DNA from 2 places in the Priestia sp. GS2 genome. Region 2 is predicted to be linked to the other one. Evidence: predicted binding sites of a transcription regulator. Region 2 holds the regulator's gene; the other holds the start of a gene.
The links. The regulator LexA, encoded in region 2, represses DNA repair genes until DNA is damaged. The targets are predictions, from matches to a motif close to CGAACATATGTTCG.
Positions count from the first base shown of each region.

Region 1: V2145_RS10670 (YolD-like family protein) is a predicted target of LexA. The motif match lies at 3,152-3,165, and genes of this name have one in related genera.

Region 1 covers NZ_JAZGJX010000001.1:2,042,251-2,048,705, forward strand. The annotation lists gene V2145_RS10650 (PTS fructose transporter subunit IIABC) at 1-478, opposite strand, end outside; gene pfkB (1-phosphofructokinase) at 491-1,405, opposite strand; gene V2145_RS10660 (DeoR/GlpR family DNA-binding transcription regulator) at 1,402-2,154, opposite strand; gene V2145_RS10665 (hypothetical protein) at 2,495-2,635, opposite strand; gene V2145_RS10670 (YolD-like family protein) at 2,789-3,121, opposite strand; gene V2145_RS10675 (YitT family protein) at 3,381-4,220, shown strand; gene V2145_RS10680 (ABC transporter permease) at 4,256-4,996, opposite strand; gene V2145_RS10685 (ABC transporter permease) at 4,997-5,704, opposite strand; gene V2145_RS10690 (ABC transporter ATP-binding protein) at 5,679-6,455, opposite strand, start outside.
Region 2 covers NZ_JAZGJX010000001.1:876,279-882,733, forward strand. The annotation lists gene V2145_RS04510 (SunI/YnzG family protein) at 63-311, opposite strand; gene V2145_RS04515 (hypothetical protein) at 402-566, shown strand; gene V2145_RS04520 (hypothetical protein) at 594-1,169, shown strand; gene V2145_RS04525 (CPBP family intramembrane glutamic endopeptidase) at 1,233-1,916, opposite strand; gene V2145_RS04530 (GH25 family lysozyme) at 2,060-3,016, shown strand; gene V2145_RS04535 (hypothetical protein) at 3,038-4,483, opposite strand; gene lexA (transcriptional repressor LexA) at 4,591-5,211, opposite strand; gene yneA (cell division suppressor protein YneA) at 5,356-5,691, shown strand; gene V2145_RS04550 (YneB family resolvase-like protein) at 5,767-6,438, shown strand.

The DNA of each region.
Region 1 (6,455 bases), 1.2 Mb from region 2:
CTTCTTCTTCTGGCTGTTCATTCTCAGTTTCTTTATCATCAATTAACTGGATAACTTCATCAATCGACGCAGCACTTAATAATGACTGACGGAAATCTGTATCCATTAGTAACGTCGATAAGCGCGATAACGTTTCTAAGTGTGCATTATTTGCTCCTTCACTCGCTGCAATCATGAAGAATAAGTGTGCCGGCTGACCATCAAGTGATTCGTAATCAAGCCCTTCTTTTGAGCGTCCAAACGCAATCGCTGGCGTCTTTACCGAACTTGTTTTTGCGTGTGGAATCGCAATTCCTTCACCAATTCCTGTTGTACTTTGGGATTCACGGTTTAAAATTGCTTGTTTATATCCTTCACGATCGTTTAAACGACCTGCTTCATCCAGTTTGCCAACTAGCTCATCAATAACATCTGCTTTGGATGAGCTTTGTAGATCAAGAATGATTGTGTCTTTTTTTAATAGCTCTGTAATTCTCATTCTCGTTTCCCCCTACTTTATCTTTGTAATTGAAACTTGTTCTAATAATTCTTCTACATAGCTTTTTTCACATAGTTCAAGTGAAAAAGCTGTAGCACTACCTGATGCCACACCTGTACGGAATGCCTCAAGTAAGTCATTTTCTTTTGTGTAAGCTGCTAAAAAGCCCGCTACGAGTGAGTCACCTGCTCCAACTGAATTCTTAACATTTCCTTTTGGTGCAGTTGCTCGGTACACCGCATCTTTTGTAATCAGCAGTGCTCCATCCCCAGCCATGGAAACTCCTACGTTTTCTGCTCCCATTTCCACTAGCTTTTGACCGTATTGAATTGCATCTTCCACTCCGCTTACCTCAACGTTGAATAATTCGCCAAGCTCGTGGTGATTTGGCTTAATGAAAAATGGGTTATGCTTTACTACATCTAGAAGCGTTTTCCCACTTGCATCCACCACAACTTTTACACCTTTAGCAGTCGCTTGTTGTGCAATCGTTTCATAAATATTTTTTGGAAGCGTTTTCGGAATACTCCCTGCCAACACGAGCATATCCTGCTCTTTCATCTGAGCGATTTGCTGTAAAAGCTCCTGAAGAGCTGCTTCCGAAATCGTAGGACCTTGTCCATTTACTTCTGTTTCAGCTTTTGTTTTTAGTTTTACATTAATGCGAGTATCTTCATTGACCTTTGTAAAAGCTGTTTTAATTTCTTCCTCTTTTAAATAATCTTCGATATAAGTTCCAGTAAACCCACCGATAAAGCCAAGCGCTTTGTTTTCAACGCCTAATCGTTTCAACACGCGAGACACATTAATCCCTTTTCCACCGGGAAACTTTACTTCGCTTGTTGTTCTGTTTAATTCGCCTTCTTGAAAGTCTGTTACATGTACAATGTAATCAACTGAAGGGTTTAACGTACATGTATAGATCATAATTTCACAACCTTTATGTCTGTTTTGTTTGCATATTGTACAAGCACCTCTTGCGGTAGCTCATTTGTAATAACAGTTGCTGCATGTAGGTCTGCTATTTTAGCAAAGCTGGTTTCAAAAAACTTTGTTGAGTCTGCTAGAATATAGGACTCTTGAGATAACTTCATCGCTGTTTGTTTAATGAGCGCTTCCTCAGGATCCGGTGTTGTGTATCCATATTGATGATGAATTCCGTTTGCTCCCATAAAGCATTTATCAAAGCGATACTGCTCTAAACTTAAAAGCGCACCGTTTCCAATTAAAGCTCCAGTCTTATGTTTGACAGCACCACCTGTTAGATAAAGATTAATACCTTCTTCAAGCATTAAATTTAAATGCATAAGTCCATTTGTTACAACAACTACATCTTTTTGCTTTAAAAATGGAATCATTTCATATGTTGTCGTTCCGGCATCTAAAAAGATGCAATCGCCTTCATGGATAAGTGAAGATGCGTATTCAGCAATTCTTTGTTTGTCTTCTACATTTTTATCAGCTTTTTCTATGACGCTTAGTTCAATTCGCTTTTTCTGAATTAATGAAGCACCACCATGAACACGTTTAAGCAGCTGCTCCTCTTCTAATTGACTTAAGTCTCGACGTATTGTGGACTCAGAGGCACCGGTCACTTCAATAAATTCCTGCACTTTAACAAGCTCTTTTTCTTTTAAAAGCTTTAACATTAGCTGATGCCTTTCAGGTGTTAGCATAACGTGACTCCTTTTCCAAAAAAGCGTTTTCATTTATCTTTCATGGTTTTACTTTAACATGCAAATCAATCAAAATCAATCATAAAAAATCAGATTCATTCACTTTTTTAAGTTTTTTAATTAAAACTTACAATTAACGGAAGTGCTTCAATATGTAGACTCCAGTATACTTATAATGAAGTGGATTATTATAACCAAACGTTATAAAACGGTCATATCAATTACTAAACCTGTCAATTTTGAACGTTTATGACTGTTTTATGATAAATAGAGTTTGTCCACTTAAATTTGTCCACACCAAAAAGTTGTCCATTTTTTTGGACAACCATTGGGAAGTTCGTTATTTAAATAAAAACAGCAACATATATAAAATGGATGCTAGCGCTGACGAAATAGCTAAACTAGATGCAAAGCGAACGAGCCTTCTTTTAATAAACTGCGTTAACTCAATTTCTCTCACTTGACTTTTTTCATTTTGCATAGCTTTCCCCTTCTTCTTGACATGGCTACGGAACACTTCTACACTCATTACTCTCTCGTGCTGCCGTAAGCTTTTTTATCAGTATATGCAGAGCCTCTAAAAAAGATACAAAGCCACTGAATATAATAAAAGCTACTTCAAAGTTGAAGTAGCTCAATCTATGCAAAGCATTGCGTTAACCACAAAGCTTTCCCGAATAGAATATGTATAATAAGGACCCGTTGCTAACAGGCGGTTTGATTGCTGATCAATACAATCAATCGTCACGCGATTGTACTTTCGAATGCTGCTTCCTTCATAAACGTGTAGATTAACTAGCTGATGTTGTTCGCACGCTGTATGAAGGATTTGACTAATAACTTCTCTACCTTTTGTTCGTACTGGTGGCGCCTCTAATTTTAAGTGAGAACGATAAATTTCTTTCATCTGTTCTACATGCTCCGGCATCAAAAGCTTTGCATATTCTTTTAGCTCTTCTTGATACAATTTCCTCTCCCCTTTCATTATCCATATTAACGAACATACGTTCTTTTTGTAAAGAAGAAATTATGTTTATTTATCCTAGGATACTTCATTTATTTTATAACTTTTTCATTCTTCCATATGAAGTTCAGCGTGTCAAAAGATTTACCTTTCGTTTTTAAAAAACTAGTCTTTCATTCCAGTAGTCTCCTTGATATAATACATTGTCATGGAGATAGTTTCGTCAGAATGAAATTAATACAATAGAAAGAAGATGTATATGATGGTAAAACGAATAAAAGAAATTATATTAATTTTACTTGGCAGCTTAATTTTTGCTCTTGGTATCAACTATTTCGCCATTCCAAATGAACTTGCAGAAGGCGGCGTAACTGGGATTACTATGATTACCTACTACTTGTTCCAGTGGTCTCCAAGTATAACAAACTTTATTATCAATGGACTGCTTGTTTTGGTTGGATATAAACTTTTACATAAGCGCGTCATTGTCTATACGGTACTTTCTATTGTCGCTACTTCAGTTTTTTTACATCTAACTGAAGAAGCAGGAACACCGCTGGACGATACGCTTTTAGGTGCCATCTTTGCTGGTTTATTTGTTGGAATTGGTCTTGGCCTCGTGTTTAGAGGTGGGGGGACCTCAGGTGGATCTGCGGTTATTGCTCGAATGGCTAACCAATACTTCGATTGGAATATTAGTAGAACTATGCTTGCAATTGATTTAGCCGTTGTAGGAAGTGCCTACTTTGTAATTGGAGGAGAGAAAACGATGTATACCGTTATCGCCCTCTACATTGGTACGAAGGTGCTTGACTATATTATTGAAGGATTGAATCCTCGCAAAGCGGTAACGATAATTTCAACTCGTTCAAACGAAGTTGCTGAACAAGTTAATAGCAAAATGGAGCGTGGCGTTACTGTTTTCACAGCTCACGGCAGCTATACAAAAGAAGCCAAACAAGTACTCTATATTGTGATTAACAAACAAGAGCTTTTAGAGCTAAAACGAATTATTCATAAAGTGGACGACCAAGCATTTGTTGTCGTGCATGATGTACGGGATGTATTTGGTCTCGGCTTTACTTTACCCAAAGCAGGCTAACCCTTCTATATATAATAGAAGGGTTTTTTCACCATTTAGATAGCTTTATGTTTAAAATAGGTTAATCCACTGAGGAAAAAGAAAATAAAGCTTCCTAAAACAGTAATGAGTAATGTTGTTGGCGTAAAGAATAAAAATTGAAAAATACCATCATCTTGGGGCATCATACCGAGAAAAGGCTGTACCCATGGATACCATGGATTAAACCTCTGTGAGTTTACAACCATCAAATTAGGAAGTGTACAAATCACATTAATTACTAGCACTGCTCCAAAACTTGTAAATTTTGTTGCCATAAAAAGCATAAAGGCAGCTATAGGCCACGTAGCTATCCAACCGCTCACAACAATTCCCGTCATTTTAAAAAGAGGCATTGGATCCGTATAGCCAGTAACTTTACCTACTAGAATCCAACTAATAAAAAAGAGGAGCTGAATACATGCCGTACATAGAATAATAGTAATAAATTTACTTAAGTATACTTGACTTCTCTTAACTGGAAGTGTTAAAAATCTGCGCCATCCCCCATTATCATGTTCATGTTTGCAGCTTAGGGATGCTAGCACACCTGTGAATAACGGAAGTAAAAATAAGCTATGCATAAAGCACATTAAAACGAGCGGTGTTAACCATTGATGATTGGGTACAAATTCCTTATCACTACCTTGAAACGCAATCATTGCAGCTATAAGGGGACTTACAATAATAAGCTGAATTGTCATCTTTGATTTATACATTTTATAAACTTCTACTCTTACTAAATCCCATATCGCCATTTACTTCACATCCTTTCTTTGAAAATGTAGAGCTCCTAAAAAGCAAAATAGTGTTCCTACTATAACTCCCATTACCATATACAATTGAGGAAAGTCAGTAAAAATTAAGCTTGGCCACTGCCAAATAAACCAAAACGGCATGTCGCCAGCATACAAGATAAATACGCCCATCATAATTCCTAAAGATAATGCCTTGCTTTGGTTTTGGTACAAAATTGCAATCCAAAGCTGAGTTGCTACTACAGGTATTACAGCAAAAAAAGGATAAAAACTGTTTAAAATCAATTTGCTTATAGAATTAGGTTGACCAAATCCAAATCCTAAACCAACTAGATAGGTTCCTACGAATAATAAACAAGAAGATATAAATAGCATACATAAAACAATTAAAAACTTTGCTACATACAGCATATTTCTTTTTATAGGAAGACTAAGAAGTTGTTTCCACGAACTTTTGTCATACTCGACTGCTGCTAGTTGCGTTGTCAAAATTGTTGCGCCTAAAATAACAACGGTTGGTATAAAGATATTAACCTCATGCATTAATCCTTTCCAAGCATCCGGTTCTTGTGAAAGCAAATAATCTTTTCGGACACCATAGTTCACTACTTGCAGGCTCACGACCCCAAACGGACCTAAGAAAACGAGTAACCATAGTACTTTTCTCTTTATCTTTAACAGCTCAGCCTGCAGTAATATTCGTAGCATGCTGAATCCCTCCAGTCGTTAGCTGTAAGAAAATATCCTCTAAGGAGTGCTCTTGCTCACCAACTCGATAAATGGATATACCGTTTTGAACAAGATTTCTTATCGCTGAAGCTACTTTTTCATTTTCCATATAGGGGATAAAAATTCGATTATTTTCATAAGTAGGTACACAACCACTTGCTAACAGCAAGCTTTTAGTTTTATTTTCATCACTTGTATTGAGCCAAATCCTTTTCTTAGCTTTTTGACGTAGCGATTCAATACTGCCGCTATAAATCATCTGTCCATGCGTAATAATGCCTACCTGAGTTGCTATTTGATCAATTTCATACAAAAGATGGCTTGAAATTAACACCGTTACGCCGTGTTCTTTTGGAAGGTGCTTAATTAAATCTCTAATTTCATGGATTCCTGCTGGATCTAAGCCATTTGTTGGCTCATCTAAAATAAGCAGCTTGGGATTTCCTAAAAGGGAAGCCGCGATGCCTAATCGCTGCTTCATACCCAGAGAGAAGCCACTTACTCGTTGATCCGCGTATTTTGATAAATTTACGATTGAAAGCACTTCATTAATTCTCGCCTTAGGGACTTGTAAAACCATGCGAAGCACTTCTAAATTTTCTCTAGCCGTTAAGTGCGCATAGTACGATGGGCTTTCGACAAGTGATCCAATTTGACGCAAGCTGTGTAAGTGATTGCCATTTATATTGCGCCCAAACAGCTCAATACTTCCTGAAGTAGGTTTCATTAA
Region 2 (6,455 bases):
GTCAATAAAAAGTACTAAATAAAAACCTTTGAGAGTAGTGTCAAAGGTTTTTAGACAAAGCTTTATGAAATTTCTTTTAAAATAGCAGGAAGATTTGTTGTGAAAAGGAGATAGGGTTGCTTTTTGGTTTTGATGCAAATTCGATCAGTCGTTCCGTATGGTGTACCAATACGAATTGAGTCATCTTGTTGACCACCATATGTATCATCTTCTTGAATCTCAATAATATCATCAAGAGGAATCGTAAACGTAGAGAGCTGCCACTTAATAACTAACTGTTCATTCGTCTTTTTGACTGTAATCCCAAACATCATATCACCCTTCCAATGTATATAACATTATTTTACAATTGAACCAAATATCAAACAAGTAATTTTCTGCCACTTAGATAGGTGGGTTGAATGGAAGGAAGGATTATGAACACGTTCATGTCGCATCAAGTTTTAAAACCAAAAGAAGTTGTAAAGAATTTGGAAAATCTTATAGAAAAGCAAAGCCACGTTCAAACATACGATTGGACACAGTTTCTACCTTTACATAAAAATGAAAAAAGAGGGCATAGATAAGTGTACGCTCTGTAGAGGGGGATTTTGATGAGTGAAGAACAGTATTGGCAAACGATTCATAAAACCCAAGATCACCTAAATCATTTATTTTATGATTATTGGAAGCAGTATTCAGACTTTGGAAACTGGCAGTTTTGGGCTGTTTTAGCATTAGCAGTATTCCCGCTTGTATTACTTTGTTTTACGGTAGACCGAAAACGAATTTTTGAGCTTTTTTTCTTCGGCTATACGGTGCATATTCTATGGACTTATATTGATATTGCGCTTGGGCGAAGTAACCACCTTACACATGCTTATTTTCTAATTCCGATATTACCAAACGCATCTAACATTACCGCTTCTGTACTTCCAGTTGGCTTTTTACTTCTCTATCAATATTGCACAAAACACAGTAAGAACTTTTATATCTATACCATTATAGTAAGCGCGCTCTTTGCATTTGGCTTAGCACCGTTAGAAAAAAGTTTAGGATTAATTGAAGCGCGTAAGAGCATGAATTTATTTTACGTGTTTCTAATAGACCTAGGTATTGTATACTTTGCTTATTGGATTACTAAATGGCTATTAAATATTCAAAAGAAAGAGCAAGCTTTAGATAAATAAAAAAAGAATGTTGAATACTCAACATTCTTTTTTTATTTAAGCAGAACAGTTGTGTGTAAACATTTAAGCCAGAGCTGCCAATACAATCGCAATTCCGTTAAAAACGCCGTGGATAATCATTCCCGGTACCACAGAACCTGTTTTTTCATAAGCCCAGCATAGAATAATGCCAGATATGAAATTAACTAGCAATGTATTGTAGGTTGGCAAGTGAGCCAATGTAAATAATAATGAGCTGATAAGAGTGGCATTGAAAATACCCCATCGTCGAAACCAACGATACAGAAAACCTCGATAAAAAATTTCTTCGTATACAGGAGAAACAATACTAGCTGATATAAAACCAATCATAAAATTCATAAAGGTTAAACGTGATTGAAGACTTTCAGTTTTTTGATTGCTTGTACCAATGCCAAGTAACTCCATTACTATCACAGCTATGATACTCATTATAATTAATAGAAGAGTTAGCCAAGTAATGGTTATCCAAGCCTTTTGAGGGAATGTTTTTAATCCTACTTCTGTCCAATGAAGATGATTAGGCCGTAAAGCTACTACGTAAACACCTACTGTGAAAAGAATGGCCATCACCAATCCAGTTAATGTACCCGCATATAAATCATTTTGTAAAATAGCGTTTAGCTCTTTTTTGAAAAGATATTCAATTGCAATAGGTACAACAATAAACACAAGGCCTAATAATAGCGTTAGTTCTTTCCAACTCCATATACGCTTATTCCAATTCATTTTTTCAACTCCTAAGTAATGGGCTGCCTTTATGTATATTAGCTGTGCATGAACAATATCCTTTTTAATTTTGATTGAGGTTATTGCTTTGCATCAATACTTTTTTCTGCTAGGGTAGTACAAAAGCATAGGAGCGTGATGATATGCAAAATCGTAGTGTGCATAATCCATTGATTATTGATGTGTCACATCATCAAGGAAAAATTGATTGGAACCGAGTAGCTAGATCCGGCGTGCAGGGGGCATATATTAAGTTAACAGAAGGGAAAACGTTTACAGATCCAAGGGTATATGAGAATTACGATGGAGCTAAGAGAGCTGGTTTACCTGTTGGCTTTTATCACTATGCGCACTGTACCAACGACCCTAAACAGGAAGTGGCCTTTTTTTTACAGCAGCTTCAGTCAATGGAGTTTGATTTTCCCCCATGCCTAGATTTAGAAGTCAATAAAGGGAAAAGTCCTGAGTTTGTCTCTAGGTTTGGACAAGCATGGCTAAAGGAAATGGAGAAAAATACAGGTGTACAGCCGTTGTTATATAGCGGCTACCACTTTGCTAAAACATACTTCTCAAAGGAACTTTCTCATTATCCTCTTTGGATTGCTCGTTATAGTAGCAGCAATCGCGCAGAAGGATTTGATTGCCCGGGAAATCTACTTGGTTGGTCAGAATGGGCCATGTTTCAATATACAGATCAGGGAAAAGTTGAAGGAATTTCTACACATGTCGACTTAAATGAAATGAACATTGCGTTTTTTCAAGATATCACTGAGGCCAAGCCAGGCATACTAAGCACAGTGGCAACCTCTTTTCAACAAATAAAAAGTCAATTTGTGAAAAGACCTAAATCTTCTCTCCCCAAGAGCATATTAAAGAAGGGAGCAAGGGGAGAAGAAGTATACACGCTTCAAAAAGCTCTGGCATCAGTTTACTTTTATCCTAATAAATCGGCTCCTAATCATGGCATAGATGGAATTTATGGAGCAAATACGGCTGATGCGGTTGCTCGTTTTCAAAAGGTCTATTTGCCAAAGGAAGTAGATGGAATTTACGGACCGAATGTTCGAGTAAAATTAGAGAAAGTGATGAAAGAACAATGACGAGCATAGAACCTATGCTCGTCATTGTTGAAGGCGGTCTTTAATTAGCTTATATAGGGCGTTTATACCTAGGCTAATGCTAATTGTAATTCCTGATAAGGCAACGATAAATGCGATGTATTCAAACATTGAATAATCTTTTATCGCACTCCAATTTAGGTTTTTATTCCAGCTTTCGATAACTAAGTTCATTCCATAGATACCAGATAAGACAGTATAGATTGTTAAAATTAATAGTAGATAATTATGCCGCTTCCCTGCAATTTTTTCTTGATTTTGATATAAAGTCCCAAGTGTTTCTTTCACCTCTTGATAGAGTGAATCAATGTGAAACGTCTTTTTGAAAAGTCTAGAAAATTCTTGCCCTTCCGTTCGGGAACTGATTTCTAAAAACAAGTATTTACCCGAAAAGAGCGTGATGGAGCGAATGAGTCGTTCAATGTCATTTTGGTCTTTTTCAAATGTAAGTTGCGAATATTGATAAGATAGTTTCAATAGTACAATCTTATAAAAGAAATGTAAAAATAAATTATAGTAGTGCTGACCAAATAGATGATTCATTAACATTTGATCCGTCTCTTCATCAGCTGAATGTGAAATACAAGAAAAAACGTGATCTGTTACAACATAGTATGTTTCGGGCATCCATCGCTTGTATACGTGTTGATCATTGTATTCGTCAATATATTGTTGGTTTCTAGCTGAAATAAATGGTTTACCGCCAGTATCATAGCTGTTCAGTTGTCCAGTTCGAAATAATGTTCCACTGCTAATAGGCTGTTCATTGTTGACGGTCACATAACTTAGTACGTACATGCGTTCATCAATAAAATAAGGCAAACTTCCAAAGTGTTTGCTGTGCTGTGTTTCTTGCTCAATATAAGGTTTTAGAAACGGGGTTAAATTTGAAAAAATATAATCTTGTACTTTATCATAGGTTTTATTTTCGTATGTAATGGTTGCTCCATGCTCTTCAGCCAGTTTAGGCTCCAATACGCGAAACTGATTCATAAATTCAATGACGTCATCGTACGAATAATGGTTTCCCTTTACTTCGGTACGAATCGTCATTACACCGATTTCAAATGGGCATAAAAAAATATCAATAGACAACACTTCGTTTAAAATGGTTGACGCCTTTGTTTCAAATGTAATCTCTTGATTCATTTTTTTTGAAAATCGAATAAGTCCAGTTTCTTTCGTTGATTGAGGAAAAAGAATACATTCAATATAAGGAAGAAAATATTGATCAAGACTAGCATGAGAAACAAAGTAGTCCTCGCTATAAAATTTCTTTTCTAAATCTTTATTTTCTAGAGAAAAAAAGTCAAACTCATGTTTATTAAGAGCGGAAATTAAATCTTTTTTCTCTTTTCGATTAAAAGAAAAAGGAAACAAGAACATATTCATTGCACGATTAGGTGTAATATCTTGAAAAGGAGAGTTCATTGCTTGCGGCTTATTCACTAAAAAATCCCTCCCTTACGTTTTTCATTGTGGCTCTTTAAGTAATATACCTATATTTGACCAAAAAAAAACATAAAGAAACCAGCTGATTTTCCAGCTGGTTTGTTTTAATGAATAGAACGGTATACTCCAATGACTTTTCCTAAAATAGTTACATGGCGTAAGATAATAGGTGCCATTGTAGAGTTTTCTGGCTGTAAGCGAACAAAATTATCTTCTTTAAAGAAACGTTTTACAGTTGCTTCGTTGTCTTCGGTCATTGCTACAACAATATCGCCGTTATTAGCTGTTTGTTGTTGGCGAACAATTACCATATCTCCATCTAAGATACCAGCTTCAATCATACTTTCTCCCATGATTTCTAGCATAAATACTTGCTCATCAGGAGAGGCATACTTGTCAGGTAATGGAAAGTACTCTTCTACATTTTCAATTGCAGTAATTGGAAAACCCGCCGTAACTTTACCAATAACAGGAACATTTATCACTGCGCTGTGTGGAATGGTCACATCAGCCTCTGCTTGAAGAATCTCAATTGCTCTTGGTTTTGTTGGATCTCTACGAATTAGCCCTTTGCTTTCTAAACGAGCTAAGTGCCCGTGAACTGTTGAACTAGATGCTAAACCAACTGCTTCACCAATTTCACGAACAGATGGCGGATATCCTTTTAATTTCACTTCATGCTTAATGAAATCTAGTATTTCTTGTTGCCGTTTTGATAGCTTCATATATTTCACCTCATCTTTAGCTATTCTTTGCTATAAATTATATCATGGCTATATATAATATACAAACATAAGTTCGAAAAAACCCATTGACAGAAACGGGTGTTCGCAATAAAATGAGAACATACATTCTGAGGGGGATTTGAGATGAGACCATTAATTGAATCTATTAAGCATTACACTACCTTTTTTGTGGTTATCGCCGCACTTACATATGTCTTGACGTTATTATTAGGAGCAGATAGAGTGGAGTTAGAAAAATACACAACTGTTACCATTGCAAAGGGTGATACTATTTGGGAATTATCCCAAGAATATAGTAAGCATCATAATTTATCACCAAACGAATTTGTAGAATGGGTCCAAAATATGAATGAGCTAACTGTTCCATCTACACAGTCGCTTTCTCCGGGAGATCAGCTATATATTCCGGTACTAAAATCTGAGTTAGCAAGTGATCATCAGATTGCTTTTGATAAATGAACTAGAACTACGAGTCCCCTGCTAAATGATGGTAGGGGTTTTATTATTTTGAAATAAAGAAAGGGAGCTAGATAGATGAAAGCAGTTATCTATTGTCGAGTAAGTACAGATAAAGAAGCGCAAGAAACATCGTTAAAGAGGCAGGAAGAAGAGTTAATGCAGCTTGCTAAGGTGCATAATTTTACAGTTGGTGAAGTTATCTCTGAAAAAGCAAGCGGTTATGAAGTTGACCGAGAAGGAATATTAGAAGTGTTAGAATTGGTAAAATCAGAAGGTGTTTCGACCTTGCTCATTCAGGATGAGACACGACTAGGACGAGGGAATGCAAGGATTGCTTTATTACATGCATTAAATAAGGAAAAAGTAGCAATTTATACGATTAGTCATCAGGGACAGCTACAGCTATCAGAAGCTGATTCCATGTTGTTAAACATCATTAGCTTGGTAGAGGAACATCAAAGGAAATTACATAATGCAAAGATTAAACGAGGGATGAAAAGAGCGGTTGCCAATGGTTATCATCCAGAGCATAATTTAAAGAACCAGCATGTAAACTCAGGTAGAGACCGAAAGGAAGTTCCTATAGAAGAGATTGTACAACTACGTAACAACGGCTTAACGTTTGCAGAAATTGCTGTCACCCTAAAGGGCTTTGGCTATAAGGTGTCAAAAGCAACTGTACATCGTCGCTATCAGGAGTACTGCGATGATCAAGGCGAGCTTCTTGCTAAAAAACAAGAGATTTAGTAAGATGTGTGTACGTA